Regions from separate parts of the Mesorhizobium sp. WSM4871 genome, predicted to be linked through region 1. Evidence: riboswitches for the same ligand, from Rfam matches in the RefSeq annotation. Region 1 holds a riboswitch; the other holds the start of a gene.
What was found. Region 1 has a riboswitch for thiamine pyrophosphate ahead of thiC (phosphomethylpyrimidine synthase ThiC). Riboswitches for the same ligand answer to the same signal wherever they lie in the genome.
Positions count from the first base shown of each region.

Region 2: another riboswitch for thiamine pyrophosphate. It lies ahead of thiB (thiamine ABC transporter substrate binding subunit); the one in region 1 lies ahead of thiC (phosphomethylpyrimidine synthase ThiC).

Region 1 is NZ_JBVVPU010000011.1:5,880-10,293, forward strand. Features, by position in the region: gene queC (7-cyano-7-deazaguanine synthase QueC) at 1-309, shown strand, start outside; gene queD (6-carboxytetrahydropterin synthase QueD) at 309-665, shown strand; gene queE (7-carboxy-7-deazaguanine synthase QueE) at 662-1,399, shown strand; TPP riboswitch at 1,683-1,799, shown strand; gene thiC (phosphomethylpyrimidine synthase ThiC) at 1,902-3,737, shown strand; gene thiO (glycine oxidase ThiO) at 3,734-4,414, shown strand, end outside.
Region 2 is NZ_JBVVPU010000015.1:58,461-62,874, forward strand. Features, by position in the region: gene thiP (thiamine/thiamine pyrophosphate ABC transporter permease) at 1-1,057, opposite strand, end outside; gene thiB (thiamine ABC transporter substrate binding subunit) at 1,065-2,063, opposite strand; TPP riboswitch at 2,107-2,221, opposite strand; gene AC0L2H_RS26960 (thiamine diphosphokinase) at 2,336-2,980, shown strand; gene AC0L2H_RS26965 (ABC-F family ATP-binding cassette domain-containing protein) at 2,984-4,414, shown strand, end outside.

The DNA of each region.
Region 1 (4,414 bases):
GATTGCCGGCCCGCTTTTATCGACGCCTTTCAGACGATGCAGAACCATGCGCTCGCAGGCTACGCCGATATCTGCCTGTACGCTCCGTATGTGAATATCTCGAAGGCCGACATCGTCAGCGAGGGGGCAAAGTACGCCACACCGTTCGAGGCGACGTGGTCCTGCTACAAGGGCGGTGCACGTCATTGCGGTCGCTGCGGGACATGCGTCGAACGGCGCGAAGCATTCGATCTGGCCGGCATCACCGACCCGACAGATTATGAGGACGCAGACTTCTGGCTCCACGCTATCCAGACAAGGAGCGCGTAATGTTCCGCATTACCAAAGAGTTCCACTTCTCGGCCTCGCATCAGCTCACCTCCTTGCCACCAGGTCATCAGTGCGCACGTCTGCACGGCCACAACTACATCGTTGTAGTGGAGCTTTCGGGTGGCGAACTGGACGAACACGGCTTTGTGCGCGACTACCAAGATCTGGCGGCGTTCAAGCACTACATCGATGGGACCTTCGACCATCGGCATCTTAACGACGTGCTGGGGCATGACCATGCCACAGCGGAATACCTGGCCAGGCACTTCTACGACTGGTGCAAGGTGCGGCTACCCGAAACCTCCGCCGTGCGGGTGAGCGAGACGCCGAAAACCTGGGCGGAATACCGGCCATGACTTGCGCGTTGCATCCCGGAATCCGGGTGAGCGAGATTTTTGGGCCGACCATTCAGGGCGAAGGCGTGCTGATCGGCTTGCCGACGGTGTTCGTAAGAACCGGCGGGTGCGATTATCGCTGTTCCTGGTGCGACAGCCTGCATGCGGTGGACCGTCGCTTCCGCCATGATTGGGAGATGATGACTCCCGAGGCGGTTTGGCAAAAGGTCATTGCACTTTCCGGCGGTCAGCCCGTGATGGTATCGCTATCGGGCGGCAATCCGGCCATCCAGCCGCTTGGCCACTTGATCGACCGCGGGCATGGTGAGGGCTACCGTTTTGCATTGGAAAGCCAAGGTTCGGTGTCTAAGCAATGGTTCGCGGATCTCGACGTGCTGGTACTCAGCCCCAAGCCGCCCTCAAGTGAAATGACGACAGATTGGGCCGCGTTCGACGCCTGCTTAGAGGCGGCGCAGGCTAAGCCGCAGATGGCGCTCAAGCTTGTCGTCTTCGACGAAGATGACTATGCCTATGCCAAAGACGCCGCGGCGCGCTACCCCCAATTACCCGTCTATCTGCAGCCCGGCAATCACACGCCGCCGCGTCCCGGCAACGAAGACGGTTTCATCGACTTTGCCGGTGTGATGAGGCGCATGGAATGGCTGGTTGAAAAGGTGACCCGTGACAGGTGGTTCGAGGCGCGTGTGCTGCCGCAGCTTCATGTTCTGCTCTGGGGAAACAAACGGGGCGTCTAGCCGAAGGGGAAGGATTGCCGACGACGAGCAAGCCAGACATCTATAGCAATCTCACCCAACTGGGCGGCAGCAGCGTCGTTCCGGAAAGCCCCGAAAACACCGTGCTGGAAAAGGCACCGAATCCGCATGAGGGCTCGCCTTATTGGGGGCGCTTCACCGCTCCTCTGGAGCGTGACTTGCTCTCGATACTACCATGCTTTTCCGCTGGGTTTGTTTGGTCGCCCCGATCACCGCTGCGGGCCGAATGCGCTTGACAAAATAGCGCCGGCCCGTTCAAACTTGAGGCATTCACCAGGGGAGTCCCGGCAAGGGGCTGAGATACTGCTTGCTTTCGCGGCGCAGTGACCCGTTGAACCTGATCCAGTTCATACTGGCGTAGGGACGGTGCAAGCGCTTACGGGAGTTTACGCCCGAGGTCCTGTTTCGGCAGGTCAACAGAAGCGTCTTTTCATCCTTCCGGCACAGAACTGGGTCTCCAATGCATGAGCAAAGGAGCCTCAAGATGAATGCCTTCACCCCCGCCGTCTCGACGGGACCATTGCCCGCCTCGCGGAAAATCCACAAGCCCGGTGCCATCCACCCGCAGATCAGGGTGCCGATGCGCGAGATCTCCGTCCATCCGACGGCCGGCGAGCCGCCCGTCACCGTCTACGATCCCTCAGGCCCCTATACCGACCCGACTGTCGAAACCAGCATCGAAACCGGCCTTGCCCGGCTTCGCCGCGAATGGATCGTGTCGCGCGGCGATGTCGAAGCCTATGACGGGCGCCATGTCCGACCCGAAGACAATGGATTTGTCACGGGCGAACGCCTGACGCCGGAGTTTCCAATCCGTAACCGGCCGCTGAAGGCCAAATCGGGCAAGGCCGTGACCCAGCTTGCCTATGCGCGCGCCGGCATCATCACGCCAGAAATGGAGTTCGTCGCCATCCGCGAGAATCTCGGCCGCGAGATCCTGCGCGGCAAGATCGAGCGCGACGGCGAAGCCTTCGGCGCGGCGATCCCCGACTTTGTCACGCCGGAATTCGTGCGCGAGGAGGTGGCGCGCGGGCGCGCGATCATTCCCGCCAACATCAATCATCCCGAGAGCGAGCCGATGATCATCGGCCGCAATTTCCTGGTGAAGATCAACGCCAATATCGGCAACTCGGCGGTCACCTCGTCGATGGCCGAGGAAGTGGAAAAGATGGTCTGGGCGATCCGCTGGGGCGCCGATACGGTGATGGACCTGTCGACCGGCCGCAACATCCACAACATCCGCGAATGGATCGTGCGCAACTCGCCGGTGCCGATCGGCACGGTGCCGCTCTATCAGGCGCTCGAAAAGGTCAACGGCATCGCCGAGGACCTGACCTGGGAGGTGTACCGCGACACGCTGATCGAACAGGCCGAACAGGGCGTCGACTATTTCACCATCCATGCCGGCGTGCGGCTGCACTTTATCCCGCTGACCGTTGACCGAGTCACGGGCATCGTCTCGCGCGGCGGCTCGATCATGGCCAAATGGTGCCTGCACCATCACCGCGAGAGCTTCCTCTACGAACATTTCGCGGAAATCTGTGACATCTGCCGCGCCTATGACGTGTCCTTTTCGCTCGGCGACGGTCTTCGTCCGGGCTCCATCGCCGACGCCAACGACGCGGCGCAATTCGCCGAACTGGAAACGCTCGGTGAATTGACGAAGATCGCCTGGGCCAAAGATTGCCAAGTGATGATCGAAGGCCCTGGCCACGTGCCTATGCACAAGATCAAGCAGAACATGGACAAGCAGCTCGCTGTCTGCGGCGAGGCGCCGTTCTACACGCTGGGGCCGCTGACGACGGACATAGCGCCGGGCTATGACCACATCACCTCCGGCATCGGCGCCGCCATGATCGGCTGGTTCGGCACGGCCATGCTCTGCTACGTCACGCCGAAGGAGCATCTCGGCCTTCCGGACCGCAATGACGTCAAGACCGGCGTGATCACCTACAAGATCGCGGCCCATGCCGCCGACCTGGCGAAGGGGCATCCGGCGGCGAAAGTCAGGGATGACGCCCTTTCCCGCGCGCGCTTCGAGTTCCGCTGGGAAGACCAGTTCAACCTGTCGCTCGATCCCGAAACCGCGCGGTCCTTCCACGACCAGACCTTGCCCAAGGAGGCGCACAAGTTGGCGCATTTCTGCTCGATGTGCGGGCCGAAATTCTGCTCCATGCGCATCTCCCACGACATTCGCGCCGAGGCACAGAAAGAGGGCATGGCGGCGATGGCGGCGAAATATCGCGAAGGCGGCGATCTCTATGTGCCGGCGGACGAGACCGGCGCACCGCTCATGCCGGAGGCGCATGAGCCGTCATGAGGGTGCTGGTCAAAGGGGCCGGCGTCGCCGGCCTCACCGCCGCCTTCGAGCTCGCCACACGCGGCGCGGCGGTGACAGTTGCCGAGACAGGACATGCCCTCGGCGGCAATGCGTCATGGTTCGCCGGCGGCATGCTGGCGCCATGGTGCGAGCGTGAAAGCGCCGAGCAGCCAGTGCTGGATCTCGGATGCAATGCCGGAGACTGGTGGGAGGCGGCAACGCCTGGCCAGGTGACACGGGCGGGAACGCTGGTCGTGGCCGCGCCGCGCGATGTGGGCGAGCTCGACCGGTTCGCCAGCCGTACCTCGGGTCATCGGCGTGTCGATGAAGATGAAATCGTGTTGCTCGAGCCCGACCTTGCCGGCCGCTTCCGCCGCGGACTGTTCTTCTCCGACGAAGCCCATCTCGACCCTCGCCAGGCGATGGCGGCACTTCATGGCAGGCTGGCGGCGATGGGCGTCGAATTCCGCTTCGGCGTCGATGCCCGGCACATTTCCGGTTTCGATCGTCGGATCGACTGCACGGGGATGGCGGCGGAAGACGACCGACTGCGCGGCGTTCGTGGCGAGATGCTGATCCTGCGCACGCCGGATGTGTCGCTGTCGCGCCCGGTCCGGCTGCTTCACCCGCGCTTTCCGCTTTACGCGGTGCCGCGCACCGGCCACCGTTTCATGGTT
Region 2 (4,414 bases), on a different contig from region 1:
TGAGCGACAGCGACAGCGCCACCGAAAGCAACGCCGCCAGCAAGGCGAGCACGGCGCTGGTCAGTGTCGCCTGCCGCACCGCGTTCTCGCCCGCCAGTCGGCCGAGATCGGCGCCAAGGCCTGCAGCCACCGTGGCAGCCATCGGCCCGGCGACGAACAGCAGCGCGGCAATGATCGCCAAAGCGTTCAGCGATGTCTCGGCGGCGCCTGCCGAGACATACCGGCGCGGCGCTACCGGCAAATTGGCGTCGCCGACCGTATTGGCGCCAAGCCGCATCAATGCCAGCACGACCATGAAAGTCAGACCAATCTGCAGCAGTGTCAGCGTCACCGCGCGGGCGGGATCGAAATCGAAGCGCAAAGCCTGGTAGATGGCGACCTCCAGCGTCGTCGCGGCCGGCCCGCCGCCCAGCGTCAGCACGATGGTGAAAGAGGTGATACAGAGCATGAAGACGAGCCCGGCGACGCCAGGCAATGCCGCCCGCAGCACCGGCCATTCGATCAGCCGGAAGGCCGGTCTGGCGCCCATGCCGAGCTGGCTCGCCAGCCGCCACTGGTCGGCCGGCACCGTTCCCAGCGCTTCGAGGAACAGCCGCACGCTGAGCGGCAGATTGAAGAAGACATGGGCGACGAGAATGCCGGACAGGCCGTAGATGCCGGGCCAGCTTTGGCCGCCGACCTGGCTGAGAATGCCGGCGAAATAACCGGCCCGGCCGTAGAGGGCCAGAATGCCGAGCGCCGCGACGATGGCCGGCAGCGCCAGCGGCACGGCAAAAAGCTGCAGGATGAAGCCGCGACCGAAAAAGCGCGGGTGCCGCGACAGGGCGCGAGCCACAAACAACGCCGGCACCACGGAAAGCAGCGTCGACAGAAGTGCCTGCCATAGGGTGAAACGGACAACGCGCAGGAGATAGGGATCGAATGCCGACGCCGCGCCTGACGGGTCGCGTGCGCCCTCCACGACAAGTCCGGCAAACGCCCCGCCGATCAACAACGCTATCGCCGCCAGCGCGATGACGCCGGCGGTGACGCGGGGATCGGTCGAACGCACCGGCATCGCGGCGCTATTTGCTCATTACCGCCAGCCATTCGTCGACCCAGGCCTTGCGATTGGCCGCGACCTCGTCAGGGCTGAACAGCAAGGTCTTGGTCGGCTTGACCAGCTTGTCGAAGGCCGGATTAAGCAGCTTGTCGGTCTTGCCGGCCGGGAACATCCAGTTGGTCTCGGGAATGACGTCCTGGAATTTCGGCCCGGTCATGAAGGTCAGGAATTTTTGCGCCAGGGGGTTCTTTGCGCCTGAAGTGGTGACGCCAGCGACCTCGATCTGCAGATACTCGCCCTCCTCGAAGGAGGCCGCCTGGTAGCGTTCAGTGTTTTCGGCAACCATGTGGTAAGCCGGCGAAGTGGTGTAGGACAGCACCATCGGCGCCTCGCCCTTGGTGAACAGGCCGTAGGCCTCGCTCCAGCCCGGTGTAACGGTCAAAACCTTTGCCCTGAGCTTGGCCCAGGCCTCCGGCGCCTTGTCGCCATAGACCGACTTCACCCACAGAAGCAGGCCGAGGCCTGGCGTCGAAGTGCGCGGATCCTGGATGACGATCTTGTCGGCGGCATCGCCCTCGACCAATTCCCTGAGGCTCTTTGGTGGGCTCTTCAGCTTCTCGGTGTCGTAGACGACAGCGAAATAACCATAGTCGAACGGCACGAAAATGTCGTCGCTCCAGCCGCCAGGCACGTTGACATCCGAGACCCCGCCGTGCGGCGCAAACAACCCGGTCGCCTTGGCCTCCGCGGTCAGATTGGTGTCGAGGCCGAGCACGACGTCGGCCTTGGTGGCGGCGCCTTCCAGCTTGACGCGGTTGAGCAGCGCCACGCCGTCGGCGACCGAGACGAAATCGACAGTGCAGCCGCATTCGGCCTCGAACGCCTTCTTCACTACGGGGCCTGGACCCCATTCTGCGGTGAAGCTCTCATAGGTATAGACGGTGAGTTTGTCCTGGGCGGATGCCGGCACGGAGCCAGCGAGCACAATTGCCGAGATAAGGGAGTATAAAAGCGTGCGCATCGGCGCCTCCTTCGTTCGCGTTGAAAGGAATTGAGGCGTCGGGCTGTCCGAAACGTCTAATCCCTCCGCCGGTACAAACCGGATCAGGTTCAGCGGGTTGGCAGGCTTGCCTCTCAGCCGGTACGCGAAGATCGCGTCCGGCACCCCGTTAGAGCGTTTCGACACATAAGCCCGGCCGAAGTGCCGCGCAAGCGGAAGTTTGCCGGCGGCCAGGGCATGGTCTTGCGTTTCGCCTTCCGTTTCCGGAGCAGGGCTGGTAAGGGCCACGCGATATGAGCACATTCACCATCCTGCTTGGCGGCGATCTCATCCGCACGCCGCTGCTCGACCGGCAGGTCGAAGGTACCCGCGTCATCGCCGCCGATGCCGGCATCGGCCATGCCCGGATGCTGGGCCTCGTCCCGGAGCTCTGGGTCGGCGATTTCGATTCCGTGCCGGTCGATTTGCCGGACGATCTGGCTTCCGTGCCACGAAAGGTGTTTCCGGCCGAGAAGGACATGACTGACGGCGAACTCGCCATCGCCGCCGCCCTCCAACGCGGCGCGACCAGCCTCGTGCTAGCAGGCGCGTTCGGCGGCAAGCGCGCCGACCACGCCTTCCTGCATCTGGCGCTCGGCGTTCGGCTGGCTGAGGAAGGGACGAAGGTATTGTTGACCAGCGGCGCCCAGGAAGGGGTTCCTCTGTTGCCGGGCAAGGCCGGCTTCGACTATGCCGGCGGCACGCTGTTCTCGATCCTCGGCTTCTCCGACCTTTCCGGCCTGACCGTAACCGGCGCCCAATGGCTGCTGAACCATGTCGATGTCGCCTTTGGCTCGTCGCTGACCATATCCAACGCGGTCAAGGGCCGGCTCGAGATCGCGCTCGGCCATGGCCGTGCACTGCTGCTCGCCCATCCCTATCCGCTTCCCGAAAGTTGATTTATGGCGCCGCCGCTTCTCAATCTCGACGGGATAAGACTGACCTTTGGCGGCACGCCGCTGCTCGACGGGGCTGAGCTGACGGCTGCGGCAGGCGACAAGATCGCCCTGGTCGGCCGCAATGGCTCGGGCAAGTCGACGCTGCTGAAAATTGCCGCTGGGCTGATCGAGCCGCAGGATGGCGAGGTGTTCCGCCAGCCTTCGGCCACGGTGCGCTATCTGCCGCAAATGCCCGACATGGATGGTTTCGCCAATGTCCGCGCCTATGTCGAGGCGGGGCTCGGTCCGGCCGACGATCCCTACCGCGCCACCTATCTGATGGAGCATCTCGGCCTCTCTGGTGAGGAGCGGCCAAACGACCTTTCCGGCGGCGAAGCGCGGCGCGCAGCGCTCGCCCGCGTCATGGCGCCGGAGCCCGACATTCTTCTCCTCGACGAGCCGACCAATCATCTTGACCTCCAGGTCATCGAATGGCTGGAGGAGGAGCTCAGCCGTACCTCTTCGGCGCTGGTCGTCATCTCGCACGATCGCCGCTTCCTCGAGCGCGTGTCGCGCGCCACCGTCTGGCTTGACCGCGGCCAGACCCGCAGGCTCGACAAGGGCTTCGGCCATTTCGAGGAATGGCGCGACCAGGTGCTGGAGGAGGAAGAACGCGAGCAGCACAAGCTCGGCCGGCAGATCGTGCGCGAGGAGCATTGGCTGCGCTATGGCGTGACGGCGCGGCGCAAGCGCAACATGCGTCGGCTCGGCGAATTGCAGACCATGCGCCAGCGCTTTCGCGGCCATCGCGGCGCCGAAGGCGCGGCCACCATGGTGGCCAGCGACGCGGCGGAATCCGGCAAGCTGGTCATCGAGGCGAAAAACATCGAAAAGAGTTTTGGCGATCTTACGGTGGTCAAGGGGTTCTCGACCCGCATCCAGCGCGGCGACCGCGTCGGCCTGGTCGGCCCGAACGGCGCCGGCAAGACGACGCTTTTGAAGATGCTGACCGGCGAATTGCAGCCGGATGCCGGAACGGTGCGGCTCGGCACCAATCTCGAGATCGCCACGCTCGACCAGAAGCGTGAGGCCGTCGATCCGCAGGAGACGCTGGCCAACTACCTGACCGACGGGCGCGGCGAGAACCTCGTCATCAATGGCGAGCAGCGCCACGTCGTCTCCTACATGAAGGATTTCCTGTTCAAGCCGGAGCAGGCGCGCACGCCGGTGCGCGAACTTTCCGGCGGCGAGCGGGCGCGGCTGCTGCTCGCCCGCGTGCTGGCGCGGCCGGCGAACCTCCTGGTGCTCGACGAGCCGACCAACGATCTCGACATGGAGACACTGGAGCTGCTTCAGGAACTGGTCGCCGGTTTTGCCGGGACGGTGATCCTGGTCAGCCACGACCGCGATTTCCTCGACCGCACCGTGACCAGCATCATCGCGCCCGACGGCGGC